DNA from 3 places in the Sphingobium sp. L-44 genome. Region 1 is predicted to be linked to each of the others. Evidence: riboswitches for the same ligand, from Rfam matches in the RefSeq annotation. Region 1 holds a riboswitch; each other region holds the start of a gene.
The links. Region 1 has a riboswitch for cobalamin ahead of AC13EK_RS08255 (TonB-dependent receptor plug domain-containing protein). Riboswitches for the same ligand answer to the same signal wherever they lie in the genome.

Region 1 (5,188 bases):
CGATCCCGATGATGCCACGCTGGCGGCGCAGGCGCTGGCCGGGCGGCAGGCGGCCTATGGCGCGCTGATGCGGCGGCACCGCGATGCCATCTATCGGCTGGCGCGCGGCCATGTCGGCGATGCCGACGCGGCAATGGACATCGTGCAGGAAAGCTTCGTCGCCGCCTTTGCCTCGCTCGCTCGCTATGATGGACGCCGGCCCTTTCGCGGCTGGATCGCGCGGATCACGATCAACAAATGCCATGACTGGGCGCGCCGCCGTGCCGTCCGTCGCTTCTTCAGCTTCGCCCGGCCGATCGAGGATGCGGCCCATGTCGCCGACGTGGCGCCCGATCCCGAACAGGCGGCCCAGTCCCGCGCCGGCGTCGCCCGGATCGAGGCGGCGGTAGCGGCGCTGCCGGTGGCGCTGCGCGAGGTGGTTTTGCTACGGGGGATCGAGGGCATGAGCCAGGCCGAGGTCGCGCAGATATTGGGCGTCACCGAAAAGGCGGTGGAAACCCGCCTCTATCGCGCCCGCAAGCAATTGCAGGAGATGTTGAGGGAAAGCGACGCGGCGCGCGTATAGAGGGGCATGATCGATCTGCCCTCCCTCCCTCTCGACCGCCGCAGCCTGATCCGGGGCGGCGCCGCGCTGGCGCTGGCACAGGCCTTGCCCGGCTGGGCCGCCACCGGCACACATGGCGTTGCCCAGGGCGCGCTGTCGGGCGAGACGATCGCGCTCGGCATTGGCGACGGGCATTTTGCGACCGGCGGCAGATCGGCGCATGGGATCAGCGTCAATGGCGGCACGCCCGCGCCGCTCATCCGCCTGCGCGAGGGTCAGAGTGTCAACATCGCCGTCACCAACCGGTTGAAGGAGGATAGCTCGATCCACTGGCACGGGCTGATCCTGCCCTTCCAGATGGATGGCGTGCCGGGCATCAGCTTTCCCGGCATCATGCCCGGTGAAACCTTCATTTATCGCTTTCCGGTGCGGCAGGCGGGCACCTACTGGTATCATAGCCATTCGGGCATGCAGGAGGCGATGGGCCTTTATGGGCCGATCATCATCGATCCCGCCGGCCCCGATCCGGTGGCCTATGACCGGGAGCATGTGATCCTGCTCGCCGACTGGAGCCCGGTCCATCCGCACAGGCTGCTGCAACGGCTCAAGCAGATGGGCGGCTATTACAACATGCAGCGCCAGACGCTGGCGGGGCTGCTGGCGGGGAAGGATCAGGGCCTCAAGGACCGGATCGACTGGGGCGCGATGCGCATGGACCCGACCGATATTTCCGACGTTACCGGCGCGACCTACAGCTATCTGGTGAACGGCATGGGCACGGCCGAGAACTGGACCGGCCTGTTCGCGCCGGGCGAGCGGGTGCGGCTGCGCATCATCAACGCGTCGGCGATGACCAATTTCAATGTTCGCCTGCCCGGCCTGTCGATGACCGTGGTCCAGTGCGACGGGCAGGATGTCCAGCCGGTCGAGACCGACGAGTTACAGATCGGCATTGCCGAAACCTATGATGTGATCGTCCAGCCCGGCGAGGCGAAGCCCTATGCGCTGATTGCAGAGGCGATCGACCGGTCGGGCCTGGTCCGCGCCACGCTGGCGCCGCAGATCGGCATGGTCGCGCCGGTGCCCGATCGGCGCGCCCGGCCGCTGCTGGGCATGAAGGACATGGGCATGGACATGGGCGGCATGGACATGGGCCATGGCGGCGTGATCGACCTCAGCCAGCCGGCCAATGACGCCATGACGGGGCATAGCATGAAGATGCGCGACAAGTCGGTCGCGCCGGGCGTGAAAATGGGGCCGGGCGTCGCCACCCTGTCGCCGATGCCGGCCGATCGCACCGTTGACCGGCCGACGGGGCTGGAGGATGTCGACCATCGGGTGCTGACCTATGCCGATCTGCGGTCGCTGACGCCGAACACGGACCTGCGCACGCCGACCCGGTCGCTCGACATCCATCTGACCGCGAACATGGAACGCTATATGTGGTCGTTCGATGGGGTGAAGCTGTCGGAAGGGGCCGAGCCGATCGCCTTCCGTCATATGGAACGGGTGCGCGTGACCCTGATCAACGACACGATGATGCCGCATCCCATCCATCTGCATGGTCATTTCTTCGAACTGGTGACCGGCGCGGCTGCGCATAATCCGCGCAAGCATACGGTGAATGTGCTGCCGGGCGGCAAGGTCAGTTTCGACTTCACCGCCGATGCGCTGGGCGACTGGGCCTTCCACTGCCATATGCTGATGCACATGCATGCCGGGATGATGCGGGTCGTGACGGTGCGCCATGGGGAGGATGCAGCATGAAGCTGATCGCGCTCCTGCTGCTCGCCGCCGCTGCGCCGGTGCAGGCCCAGACCATGGACCATGGCGCGATGGGCCACAGTATGCCCACCACCGATGCTGCGATCCCACAGGGCACGGCCCCGCCGGTGCCGACCGATCATGCCGCCGACGCGCTCTATGACCGCGCTGCCATGGCCCGCGCCCGCGCGGCGATGATCGCGGAAGGGGGCGGCATGACCTATTCGCAATGGATGCTCGATCGGCTGGAATATCGCGCCGGCAAGGGCGCGGATGGCTATGCTTGGGAAGGCGAGGGCTGGATCGGCGGCGACATCAACCGCTTCGCGGTCAAGAGCGAAGGCGAGGGGACGTTCGGCGGATCGCTCGAACGGGCCGAGGTTCAGGCGCTCTACAGCCGGGCGATCGACCCCTGGTTCAACCTGCAGGCGGGCGTGCGGCAGGATTTCGGCGAAGGGCCGGAGCGCAGCTATGCGGTGATCGGCATCGATGGCCTGGCGCCCTATTGGTTCGAGGTCGGGGCCGAAGCCTTTCTGTCGACCAGGGGCGACGCCCATCTGCGGCTGGAGGCGAGCTATGACCAGCGCATCATCCAGCGGCTGATCCTGCAGCCCGCCGCCGAGTTCAATCTGGCGGCGCAACATGTGCCCGAACTGGGGATCGGCGCCGGCCCGTCCGATATCGAGCTGGGGCTGCGGCTGCGCTACGAGATCGCTCGCGAATTCGCGCCCTATGTCGGCGTCAATTGGGAGCGCAAGCTGGGCGACACGGCCGATTATGCCCGTGCCGCCGGCGATAAGCCATCCGCCACCAGCCTGGTCATCGGCCTGCGCGCCTGGTTTTGAGACCGGCTTGCAGCCCGCCTGATATTCGATTATCGATCCCGCCGATCCTGCGCCGCACGGCATGGGATCATGATCGCGCCGGTGTCCCGAAAGGGGCTTAATAGGGAATGCGGTGCGGATGGCCCTCTCATGCAGGGTGTCGTCCAAATCCGCAGCTGTCCCTGCAACTGTAAGCGGTGAGCGCGATGCATATGTGCGGACGGCAGAATGACCGATCCGCCAGCCACTGGGCCGGACGCTAAATCCTGCGAGGCCTGGGAAGGCCGTGCATCAAGCGATGACCCGTGAGCCAGGAGACCTGCCGGCGTCTGGTCGCTCTTGCCTTGGTCCAGGGGATGGCCGCGGCACGGTAACTTCCGTCTGAGCGACGAACGAGCGGCTGGGGCCGCTGCGACGACGCGCGTCGGTTGCCCTTGGGCGCCCGGCCGGCGCGTGTGTCGGACGTTCGCGCGCGTGCCGCTCGTGAAGGTTGCCCCCGCCCGTCGAACGCGGCGCCGGATGGGGGAATAAATGAAGTCCATTATCGTTTCGCGGGCCGCCCTGGCCCTTTCGCTTGCCTTTGCCTCGCCGGCTCTGGCCGATGAGGCGGAGGGCGACAGCATCGTCGTCACCGGCACCAGCCTGGAAGAGACGCTGCCGCAGCAACTGTCGCGCTATGGCCATGCCATCGAGATCGTCACCGACACGCAGATCCGCGATGCCGCCGCGATCGACACCGCCCGCGCTCTGGAAGCGGTGCCGGGCCTGTTCATCCGGTCGCAGTCCGGGCCGTTCAGCTATGTCGACATTGCGCTGCAGGGTTCGCGCACCAAGGATGTGCTGTGGACGATGGACGGCATCCGCCTCAACAACCGCCTCTATGGCGGCACCTCGCCCAACGACACTATGGCCGCCAGCATGATCGAGCGGATCGAGGTGCTGAAAGGCGGCGAAAGCCTGTTCTACGGCACCCAGGCGGCGGCCGGTGTCATCAATGTCGTCACCCGCGACTTCAGCGATGATCTGGGCGGCCAAGTCAATGCCAGCCTCGACAGCTTTGCCGGCACTAGCCTGGATGGCTATGTTCGCGGCGCGATCGGCCAGCATCGCTTCGTGGTCTGGGCCAATCGCAGCCAGTCGGACGGCTATCGCCCTTATGACGTGATGCAGCCCAGCGCCACCGATCGCGCGCGCGGCTATGACCTCTGGTCGGCGGGCATCAAATATCAATATGATATCGCGCCGGACCTGCGCCTCAACGCGCTCTACCAGCATACCAAGGCCGATCTCGACAATATCAGCGCGACCCGGACCAAACAGAGCCGCAACGACCGCAACGAGGAAGTGGCCAGCCTGCGGCTCGACTATACCGGCGAGGATGGCGTGCAATTCTTCCTCAAGGGCTATTTCCACGACTGGAAGACTGCCTATGTCCAGATCCGCAACCCCGTGCCCGCGGGCCCGCCGCAGGTCATCTACCCGGCCGGCACCTTCTGGGGCTATCAGGATTATGGCGGCAGCGCGGTGGTGCAGCTCAACATGCTGCGCGGCATCGACACGCTGATCGGCTATGATTTCCAGAGCTTCAACGGCCGCGACGACGTCCTGCTGATCGCGCCGACCGATGAACAGGTCCATGCCGGCATCTTCCAGTTGCGCACCAATGACGAATTGTCGAGCAAGGGGCGGATCGCGGCGGGCCTGCGCTACAACAAGGCGAAGGGATCGGAAAAGACGATCTGGAACGTCTCGGGTCGCTATGATGTCAGCGACGCGCTGTTCGTGGAGGCCAATGGCGGCACCTCCTTCGTGCTGCCCGACGCCTCGCAGCTTTATGGCAATGATCCCTGTTGCGAGGTCGGCAACCCGAACCTGAAGCCCGAGGAGAGCCTGAACCTCAACGCCGCGCTGGGCGGCGCGCTGGCCGGCGGAGCGATCCGCTGGAAAGCGACCTATTTCAACCGGCGCATCACCGATCTGATCGACACGACCTATGATGATCCGGCCTTTCCCGACGGCACCTATATCAACGTTCGCGACAAGGTGCGGGCCGAAG
Region 2 (5,188 bases), on a different contig from region 1:
ATGGGCCGCCCGATCCAGTTCCACCCGATTGTCCGAAGGATGCAACATCAGCCCCGCACGCGGCGCGACCCGCGCGACATAGGGGATATAGCCCACCACGTCGGTCGCGGCAGCCAGCGCGGCATCGACCTCCGGCGTCACCAGCGCTTCGTCCCCCGGCCCAAGCCCCGCGATCGCGATCCAGCCCCCCTCTGCCGCCGCGAAACTCATGGCCGGCGCCCCTGGCCGTGGATCAGCAGGATCGAGAAATAGGGCGTGACCCTGTCGACATCGGCCAGCCGGGTCACGCGCTGTTCCGGCATGGCGGCATGTTCGACCAGCCATGCTTCATCGCTGCGCCCGGCCGCCGCCACCGCACGGCGCAGCTTGGCGAGGTGCCGGCCGATCTTCATCACCACCAGCGCGTCGGTATCGCGGATGCGGCGGACCAGTTCCTCTTCCGGCAGGGTTGCCATCGCCACGGTCAGCACATCGTCCCCCCAGGTGATCGGCAGGCCGGTCGCATTCCACGCCCCCGACATGCCCATGATGCCGGGGACCACTTCGACCGGGACCAGCCCCGACAGCCGACTGTGCAGATGCATGAAGGAGCCGTAGAAAAAGGGATCGCCCTCGCACAATACGACCACATCCTCGCCCGCCTCCGCGATCGCCAGCAGCCGACCGGTGCAGTCGGCATAGAAGGCGGCTAAACAATCATTGTAGCGCGGATCGGTGAGCGGAATTTCGGTCGTCACCGGATATTCCATCGCCAGTTCGATCGCATCGTCCCGCAACATGCCCTGCGCGATGCGGCGCGCCTGCCCCGGCCGGCCAGCCTTGCGGAAATAGGCGACATGCCGTCCCCCCCGCACCAGCCGGTCGGCGCGCACGCTCAGCAAGTCCTGCGCGCCGGGGCCAAGGCCCACGCCATAGACGGTGCCGCTCATTCCGCGCGGCTCGCCAGCGCATTGATCGCCGCGACCGTGATCGCGCTGCCGCCAAGCCGCCCGTCGACGACGCAGCAGGGGACCGGCTGCGCCGCCCACAGTGCCGCCTTGGATTCCGCCGCGCCGACGAAGCCGACCGGGCAGCCGATGATCGCTGCGGGGCGCGGACAGGCCGGATCCTCCAGCATGTCGAGCAGGTGGAACAACGCCGTGGGCGCATTGCCGATGGCAACCAGTGCCCCGGCAAGATGCGGCCGCCACAATTCCAGCGCGGCGGCGGACCGGGTATTGCCCATCGCCCGCGCCATGTCCGGCACGGCGGTGTCGTGCAAGGTGCAGAGCACGGCATTGTCGGCGGGCAGGCGCGCGCGCGTGACCCCTTCCGACACCATGCGCGCATCGCACAGCACCGGCGCCCCTTCGGCCAGGGCCTGCCGCGCCGCCGCTGCAAAGCCCGGCGAAAAGCGGATATGGCCCGCAAGGTCCACCATGCCCGCGGCATGGATCATGCGCACAGCGACCGGCTCCTCCTCGGCAGCAAAGCGCCCGAGGTCGGCTTCGGCGCGGATGGTGGCGAAGGACTGGCGATAGATCGCCGCGCCGTCCCTCTCATAATCATGGGGCATCAACAGGCTCCGAAATGGGCAAGAAGGTCGGTGGCGGTGAGGTCAGGACGGACGGGCGCCGATCCTGCGCGGGCATGGAAGGCAAGGTCGTAGCGCCCGTCCCGCCCCGTCAGCACGATGTCGGCCGGCATCGCACAGGCACAGCCCTTGGCGCAGCCGGAGACATGAAGGCGGCCCGCCACATGGGGGGCCAACTGGCGGGCGAGGTCGCGCGTCTCCACGCTCGCCTGCGGACAGGCAGGCGCGCCGGGGCAGGCCTCCACATGGATCAGCGGGTCGGCAGCGTCGGCGGACAGGCCAGGCACCTGTCCTTCGGCCAGCAGCATGCGCCACGGGGTCAGCCGCATGGCCGGCGCGTCGAGAAAATGCCGCGCATCGATCTGGCCGAAGGGAAGACCATAGGCCAAGCCGCCATCCCATGCGCCGGGGACCAGTCGCGGGCGTGGCAACGCCGCCTCTGTCATGCCCGTTGCCCAATCCGGCAGGGGCGCATCATGCCGGGCCATGCGCCCCGCGCGCGCGCCGTCGCTCTCCACGAACCATCGGGCGAGCGCGAGCAGCGCATCCACTTCGCCGCCGCTGTCCACCGGCACGCCTTGTGCCCGCCCCTCGGCGCGCAGGATCAGGCCGCCGTCCCGCGCCCGCTCGATGCGAAAATCCCCCGCTTCGCCGGACAGGAGCGGCGCAGCGCCGGCATCGGTGACGAAGCCCATCTTGCCCGGCAAGTCCGGCAGTTCGTCCAGGCGATCGAGCAACTGGCGGGCGATGCGATGGCTGTCATCCCCTTCGCGCCAGTCCGGCGCGACCATCATCATGCGCGCGCCCTCGCGCCGAGCATCGTGGTCGACCAGGCCAAGGTCGAGCAGCCGGTCGAGCAAGGGGCGCCAACTATCGTCGCGCACGCCGCGGATCTGGAGGTTCGCGCGCCGGGTCATGTCGATCAGGCCGTTGCCATGGGCGATCGCCGCTTCGCCCAGCGCCGTCATGTCGGCGGCCGAAAGACGGCCAAGGCGCGGCTTCACGCGCACGATCAGCCCGTCGCCCGCCGCCATCGGACGCCAGGCATCGGGACACCAGCCCCGAACGGCCGGCCCGCGAGCCACCGCATGGTTCGCGGTCGCCCTATCACTGCCCGCGCCGGTCTGGCTCACAGGCACATCCTCCGCGCGCCGGGACGCAACCAGGCGGGGCTTGCCGGCATCGCCGGTCGGCGCGAGGCGGCAGGCAGGCGCGACAGGCGCCCGACACCACGCGGCCGTGCAGCCCCAGCCACACGCTTCGCCGCCCAGACGGAAGAGAGACCGTGCCATGACCAATCCCTGGGTCAGGACAAGAGCGACCGAAACGCCGGCAGGTCTCCTGGCTCGCGGGTCGTTGCGGGATGCACGCCTTCCCGGACGCTCTGTCCAGTGGCTGCCCTCATGGGCTCGTGCATCGCGCTATCCGCTTACAGTTGCAGGGACAGCCGCGGAATAAGGGGCCAGGCCCCCGCACCGCATTCCCGATTAAGTTCCTTGCGGAACACCGGCGTCAGTTATGCAATGCACCAGCATGAACCGGCGCATCGGTGATGCCCTAGTCGAAACATCGGTCTTCGCCAAGACATGGAATGGGTATCGGCAGTCCCGCTGCCGGCTCGACGCCCAAGGCATACCGACGGAAGATGCCGAAACGGAAACCGGAAGCAAGGAAAGCGACGCGGCGTCGGATACCGAAAATTATGGCTGGGGCGGCAGGATTCGAACCTGCGCATGGCGGCATCAAAAGCCGCTGCCTTACCGCTTGGCGACGCCCCAGCAATGCGCCGATCCAAGTCAGCGCGGGACCGCCATATAGCGGCTGATGCACGAAAGAAAAGCCCTCCTGACGATGGACTTCGCCTTTCCCTTTCCTTCCCGCCCAACCCATCTTAGGGATCAACCCCACGCCCCCGCCCCTGCAACCGGAAACCCGCGCCGATGTCCGTCCAAGCCCCCTCGCCCAGCCAGATCGCACCGGCCTCGCCGCTGTTCCTGCGCGAGGACGAAATCCGGCGCGGCATCGAGATGCTCTATTTCGGCTATTCCGCGCTCACCCGCTCGATCGACGAGGGGCTGGCGGCGCAGGGCCTGGGCCGCGCCCATCACCGCGCCCTCTATTTCATCTCGCGCCAGCCCGACCTGACGGTGAAGGATCTGCTGCGCCTGCTGGCAATCACCAAGCAATCGCTCGGCCGGGTGCTCAATGACCTGATCGAGCGCGGCTATATCGAGACCCGGCCCGGCAGCAGCGACCGGCGGCAGAAACTGCTGCGCCTCAGCCCCGCCGGCCGCGCGCTGGAGGCCGAGCTTTTCCGCGCGCTGCGCGAGAAGATGGCGGCCGCCTATGCCCAGGCCGGACAGGGTTCCGTCACCGGTTTCTGGCGGGTGATGGAGGGTCTGATCCCCGATGCCGACCGGTCGATGGTGTTCGGCCTCAGCGGCGGCTGATCGCGAAAGCACGCAACCTTATGGCCGCTGCCGCGCTTTTAGGAGCGTCGTGCGGAAAAGTGGGAACCGGTTTTCCGCTTAAAACGATGCGACAACAAGGAATTTGGCAGCGCCGCGTCAGATATGATGCGGCGCTGCCTAAGCCTTGCCAACGCAATGAGGAGACATCATGCGCGCACCCCTTCTGGCCATCACGGCCCTGTCCGCCCTGGGCCTCGGCCTGTCCGCCTGCTCGGAAAAGGCATCGGACAATCTGGAAAATGCCGGCTCCGCGATCGGCAATGACGTCAGCAACGCCGTCGACGATGCCGGCGCCAGGATCGACAACGGCCTCGACCGCGCGGGCGCCGCGATCGACAATGGCGCGGACCGGATCGGCGCCGCGACCGACCGGGCCGCCGACGATGCCAAGCGCGAGGGCAAGGAAGCCAAGCAGGATGTCGGCGCCTCGCTGGAGCAGGCCGGCAAGGACCTGCGCAACGACAGCCATTGAGACGTATCGGGCCTCCCCATGGGGAGGCCCGGCCTCAGGCCGCGAGAATATATCCGGTCGGCCTGGATGCGACTGGCAGTGACTATTTCCATCTTCATCATCCCGGCCCCTTCGACAGGCTCAGGACAGGCTTGATCCGGGATCGCTTCAGCGCTCTCTATCTGGCCTAGTGCAGAATGGATCCTGACTTTCGTCAGGGTGACGTCTGTAATGATTGTCGGAATTCGACCAAAAGCCGTCCGCACTATCTTCGTCACCCTGAACTTGTTTCAGGGTCCATGCCTCCTAAGAGACCAATGGCTTGTTAGGCTTGATGGATACTGAAACAAGTTCAGCATGACGTTGGTGGGATGGCCGCTACCCACCCAACTCCGTCACCCCAGCGAAGGCTGGGGTCTCAAGCGGTGGAAGCAGGAGGCCAGCCGTCTAGCGCTATCCGTTTATGCCGCGTGCGCCTGCCTGAGATGCCAGCCTTCGCTGGCATGACGAGATAAAGGTCAGTCAACTCCCACCACCACATCTGGCCATTCGTCCGCGCTGCCTAGAAAACCACGTTGCGCACGAAGCGCAGCAGGTCCGTTCCGCGATTGACGAAGACATAGGGGCGGTCGCTGCTGAAGATGAGGAAGTCGCCCGCCGTGATCGTGCGCGTGCCGGCATCCATCTCGACCG
Region 3 (5,188 bases), on a different contig from region 1:
TTCCGCTTCAACCGCAACGGCATCGCCGAACGCGCACTGGAAGTGAGCGAGGTCGGCGCCGGCACGATCAGCGTGGTCGATCCCGCCCCACGCGGCTTCGGCAACTAAGCAAAGGGGGCCGGAAGGCCCCCTTTTTCGTTACGGATCAAATCCGCGTCGTCGGCACGATCAGCGGCAGGCCGTCGCTGACGTCGATCCGCGCGGCGACGCCATAGACGGATGCCAGCCGCTCCGGCGTCAGCACGTCCATCGGCGCCCCGTCCGCCACCAGCGCGCCGCCATCCATCAGCAACAGCCGATCGCAATAGCGCGCCGCCATGGCCAGGTCGTGCAGCACCGTGACGACCAGCGCCCCGCCCTGCGCCTGCGCCCGCAACAAGGCCATCACGTCGATCTGGTGGCCGGGGTCGAGCGCGGCGAGTGGCTCGTCGGCGATCAGCGCCGGCGCACCCACCGCCAGCGCCCGCGCCAGCAGCACCCGCGCCCGCTCGCCGCCAGACAGCTCAGTGGCGATCCGCCCCTTGAAGCCGGTGACATCGGCGCGGGCCATCGCATCCTCGATCGCCGCCTCATCGTCGGCGGTCAGGCGCGACAGCGGCCCCAGATGCGGCAAGCGCCCCAGCGCCACCAGCCGCTCGACCGCCAGGGGCCAGTGCAAGGTCTGGCCCTGCGGCAGATAGGCGATGGACCGCGCCACCGCCTGGCGCGACAGCCGCTCGACCGGCGTGCCGTCCAGCAGCGCGCGTCCGGCGGCCGGCTTCACCAGCCCCAGCAGCGCCCGCACCAGGGTCGACTTGCCCGCGCCATTGGGGCCGATCACGCCGATCAACTGCCCCGGCGCCATGGTCAGGTCGACGCCGCGCACCGCCAGATGGCGGCCCAGCCGGACGTCCAGTTGCTCGGTCGACAGGGTCACCATAGCCGCCGCTCCCGCATCAGGTGAATGAGGAAGACCGGCACGCCCAGGATCGCGGTCAGCACGCCCAGCTTCAGCTCGCTGCTGGTCGGGATGACGCGCACGCCGATATCGGCCAGGGTCAGCAGCACCGCGCCGCCCAGCATGGATGGCAACAGCAGCGCGGACGGCGAGCGATCGGTCAGCGGCCGCACCAGATGCGGCACGATCAGGCCGACGAAGCCGATCGATCCGGTCACCGCCACCGCGCCGCCGACACCGATCGCCACCCCCGCCATCAACCGCAGCCGCGCCCGCGACAGGTCGACGCCCAGCGCCCGCGCGCCATCCTCGCCCAAAGTCAGCGCATCGAGCGCGCGCCCGTCATAGAGCAGCAGCGCCGCACCGACCGCGATGCAGGGCAGCGCCAGCAGCAGATGGTCGATGCTGCGATTTTCCAGGCTGCCCATCAGCCAGCTCATAATCTCCATCGCGGCAAAGGGATTGGGCGACAGGTTGAGTGCCAGGCTGATCCCCGCCCCCGCCAACGTTGCGACCGCGATACCCGCCAGGATCAGCGTCAACGGGCTTTCCGACGGCCCGGCAAGCAGGAACAGCGCGCCGATCGCCGCCAGTGCGGTGACGATCGCCAGCAGTGGCAATGCCATCGGATGCAATTCGGACAGGCCGAAATAGAGCGCGATCACCGCCCCCAGCGCCGCCGCATTGGACACGCCCAGCACGGCGGGTTCGGCCAGCGGATTGCGCAGATAGCCCTGCAGTGCCGCGCCCGACAGGCCCAGCATGGCGCCAACCAGCAGGCCGATCGCCATGCGCGGCAGGCGCAGGTCGATGACGATCGCGCGCGCCACCATGTCGCCACCGCCGGCCAGCACCGCCAGAATGCGGGCCGGCGCGATCGTCACCGATCCCAGCGCGACCGACGCGATAGCCGCGACCAGCAGCAGGGCGATCAGCCCCGGCAGCAACAGAGGATGCCGCCGCCCGCTCATGCGCGCCGCTCCTTAGAAGCGGACACGCACGCCGCCATAGGCCGACCGGCCATAGGTGCCATAGCCATAGGCCGTGGCGTAATCCGCATCGAACAGATTGTCGATCCGGCCATAGACTTCCAGATGGTCGCCCACGGGGAAGGACGCGCGCAGCCCGGCCAGCGCATAGCCGTCGAGCCGGCGCGTGTTCGCCGTGTCGTCATAGCTGTCGCCGACCATGGTCAGCGTCGCGCCGGTAGACAGGCCGAAGGACCAGAGATAGTCGGCCGACACACTGACCGCATTGGCGGCGCGGCGCGGCAGGCGATTGCCGTCGGTGGCCCCGCCCGACCGGTCGCGCGCATCGACATAGCTGTAGGATGCCGCCACCGTCAGCGCCTCGACCGGCTTCAGCGTCAGCGTCGCTTCCACGCCCTTGGCGCGGGTCCGGTCCAGATTGCCATAGGTGTAGGTCGCATAATCATAATTGATCTGGTTGCGGGTATCGCGCCGGAAGGCGGTCAGCGACAGCATAGCCTTGTCCCCGTCCAGGCTCTGGTCGAAGCCGATATCATAGCTTTTCGACCGCTCCGGCCGCAGCGCGCTGTTGCCGCTATAGGTGTCGTAGAGCTGATAGAGGGACGGCGCCTTGAACCCCTCGCCATAGGAGAGGCGGATATTGGTCGCGCCGGCATTCGGCGTGTAATTGGCGTTGGCGCCAAAGGTGGTCGCACCGCCGAACTGGCTATGATCGTCATGGCGCAGCCCGCCGGTGACGGCCAGGCCCGTGAGCGGCTTCACCACCGCCAGCGCATAGACGCTGTCGATATTCGCCTTCGCGCTCGCTATGTCGCCAAAGCCGAAATACTCATAGTCCGGCCGCTCATGCTCATAGCCGAAGATCAGCTTGGCCTGATCCACCGGGGCATAGACGCCCTCATATTCGAAGCGCAGATTGGTGCCCGAATAGCCATAGTCCGGGTCGGTGCCGCGCACGAAATAATAGTCGCGGTCGTTGCGCATCCAGGTAACGGCGGCGCGGTTGGTCAGCTTGCCGTCGAGCAGCGCCAGGTTGATCCCGGCATAGCCGACATATTGGTCCAGCTTGCTGACGTCGCTGCTGTCGGCCGGCGCGCCGAAGAAGCTGTCATAGTCGAGATCGGCATGGATATAGTAACCGCGCAGGTCGAGGCTCAGGCTGTCGGAAAAGGCGATCTTCAGCTTGGCATTGGTGGCGATATTCTCATAGCCATCCTTCTCGACGCCGCCGAACGACCGGCCGACCGAGGAAATGCCGTCGGTGTTGAAATAGGCGACGCCCACGCCGCCCGACACCGCGCCGCGCGTGCCCGACACATCGGCCTTCGCGTTCAACGTGTCGCTATAGCCATAATCGGCCGCGGCATTGACCTCGAAACCCTCGCTCGGCGCGCCGGTCATCACATTGACCACGCCGCCGATCGCCTGGCTGCCATAGACCACCGAGTTGGAGCCGCGCAGCACTTCGATCCGGCGGATATTGCCGGTCAACAGATGGCCGAAATCATAGCCGTCGCCGATGCCGCTCGGGTCGTTGACCTTGACCCCGTCGATCAGCACCAGCGTCTGGGTCGTCTCCGCGCCGCGCAGCGACACGCCGGTCACACCGCCGGTGGAACCGTTGCGGCTGAAGCGGACGCCCGGCGTGGTGGCGAGCAGGTCGACGACATCGACCGCCTGGCGCGTCCTGATCGTGTCGGCATCGATCACCGTGATCGCCTGGCCGACCTCGTCGCGCGGCTGTGCGATGCCCGAAGCGGTGACGACGATATCGTCATCCTGGGCCAATGCCGGCGTAGCGGCCAGCAGCGCGATCAGCGAAATCCCCAACGTCTTCATTTTATCGTCCCCCGGCGTCCGTCGATTTGGAACCGGGGCGTCCGCACAAGCGGTCGCTGCGTGAGGATCGGGAAGACGCCAGCGCCCCGCCCCACGCACCGATGCGGCCCCGGCCGCCATGGGCGTCGCTCGACGGAAACACCGCGCCATGGCCATCCCCTGGGCCAGGGCAAGAGCGACCAGACGCCGGCAGGTCTCCTGGCTCGCGGGTCAGGGCAGCGATGCGCCAGCCTTCCCGGACCTATCGGTCCAGTGGCCGGTTCCGGCCCTCCCCTTTTGAAGAGCCTGGGAACCCTGCGCATCGCGCTCACCGCTTACAGTTGCAGGGACAGCCGCGGATTTGGAAGGGCTGCGCCCCCCGCACCGCATTCCCGTTTTCAGCCCTTGCGGGCACCGGCGCGATCATGCGCGTCCGGGGCTTTTGACTACCCCGGCGCGCGGCCCCCATAAGCCAAAGCACAAGCCCTGCCAAGCGGGCCAGGATCGCCCCGGCGGATCGTTGCGCGGCGCCGGCGGGCGGCTATGCAGGGGCCTCTTACCGGGAGACGCCAAATGACCGATTCGCTTGCCATCACTGCCGCCGACGTCGCCGATGCCGCGCGGCTGATCGCGCCGGCGGCGGTCCGCACCCCGCTGATCGAGAATGCCGCACTCAACGATCATTGCGGCCGGCGGGTGCTGGTGAAGTTCGAGGGCGCCCAGCATAGCGGATCGTTCAAGTTCCGTGGCGCCTATAACCGCCTCGCCCGACTGAACGCTGCGGAACGCGCGGCGGGCGTCGTCGCCTGGTCCTCGGGCAATCATGCCCAGGGCGTCGCCTTTGCCGCGCGCCTGCTCGGCATTCCCGCCACGATCGTGATGCCGGCCGACGCCCCTGCGATCAAGACCGCCAACACCCGTGCGCTCGGCGCCGAGGTCGTCCCCTATGACCGCTTCACCCAGAGCCGTGAGGCAATCGCCACCGCCCTGGCCACCGAACGCGGCGCGACGCTGGTTCCCTCCTTCGACGATCCCTTCATCATCGCCGGCCAAGGCACGATCGGCCTCGAAATATTGGAGCAGGCCCAGGCCGCCGGCGCCGACCTCAAGCAGATTCTCGTCTGCTGCGGTGGCGGCGGGCTGGTCGCGGGCACGGCGACAGCGGTAAAGGCCGCCCGCCCCGACATCAGCGTCTATGCGGTCGAACCCGCCGGTTTCGACGACACCGCCCGCTCGCTTGCCAGCGGCGTGCGCGAAAGCGTCTCGCCCGACGCGCGCAGCATCTGTGACGCGCTGCTGGCGCCCAGCCCCGGCGCGCTGACCTTCCCGATCAACCATGCCCTGCTGGCCGGCGGCCTGGTCGTCAGCGACGATCAGGTGCGCGACGCGATGCGCTTCGCCTTCACCATGCTCAAGCTGGTGGTCGAACCAGGCGGCGCAGTCG

Region 2: another riboswitch for cobalamin. It lies ahead of AC13EK_RS11650 (cobalamin biosynthesis protein CobG); the one in region 1 lies ahead of AC13EK_RS08255 (TonB-dependent receptor plug domain-containing protein).
Region 3: another riboswitch for cobalamin. It lies ahead of AC13EK_RS18550 (TonB-dependent receptor plug domain-containing protein); the one in region 1 lies ahead of AC13EK_RS08255 (TonB-dependent receptor plug domain-containing protein).

Annotation. Positions count from the first base shown of each region.
Region 1 is NZ_JBSXOQ010000078.1:1,405-6,592, forward strand. It holds gene AC13EK_RS08240 (RNA polymerase sigma factor) at 1-565, shown strand, start outside; gene AC13EK_RS08245 (copper resistance system multicopper oxidase) at 572-2,311, shown strand; gene AC13EK_RS08250 (copper resistance protein B) at 2,308-3,153, shown strand; cobalamin riboswitch at 3,216-3,473, shown strand; gene AC13EK_RS08255 (TonB-dependent receptor plug domain-containing protein) at 3,664-5,188, shown strand, end outside.
Region 2 is NZ_JBSXOQ010000088.1:63,517-68,704, forward strand. It holds gene cobJ (precorrin-3B C(17)-methyltransferase) at 1-210, opposite strand, end outside; gene cobI (precorrin-2 C(20)-methyltransferase) at 207-929, opposite strand; gene AC13EK_RS11645 (precorrin-8X methylmutase) at 926-1,555, opposite strand; gene AC13EK_RS11650 (cobalamin biosynthesis protein CobG) at 1,555-2,607, opposite strand; cobalamin riboswitch at 2,888-3,099, opposite strand; tRNA gene AC13EK_RS11655 (tRNA-Gln) at 3,277-3,351, opposite strand; gene AC13EK_RS11660 (MarR family winged helix-turn-helix transcriptional regulator) at 3,514-4,023, shown strand; gene AC13EK_RS11665 (hypothetical protein) at 4,193-4,516, shown strand; gene AC13EK_RS11670 (helix-turn-helix domain-containing protein) at 5,058-5,188, opposite strand, start outside.
Region 3 is NZ_JBSXOQ010000112.1:47,661-52,848, forward strand. It holds gene AC13EK_RS18535 (penicillin-binding protein activator) at 1-108, shown strand, start outside; gene AC13EK_RS18540 (ABC transporter ATP-binding protein) at 146-919, opposite strand; gene AC13EK_RS18545 (FecCD family ABC transporter permease) at 913-1,908, opposite strand; gene AC13EK_RS18550 (TonB-dependent receptor plug domain-containing protein) at 1,921-3,765, opposite strand; cobalamin riboswitch at 3,937-4,178, opposite strand; gene AC13EK_RS18555 (threonine ammonia-lyase) at 4,318-5,188, shown strand, end outside.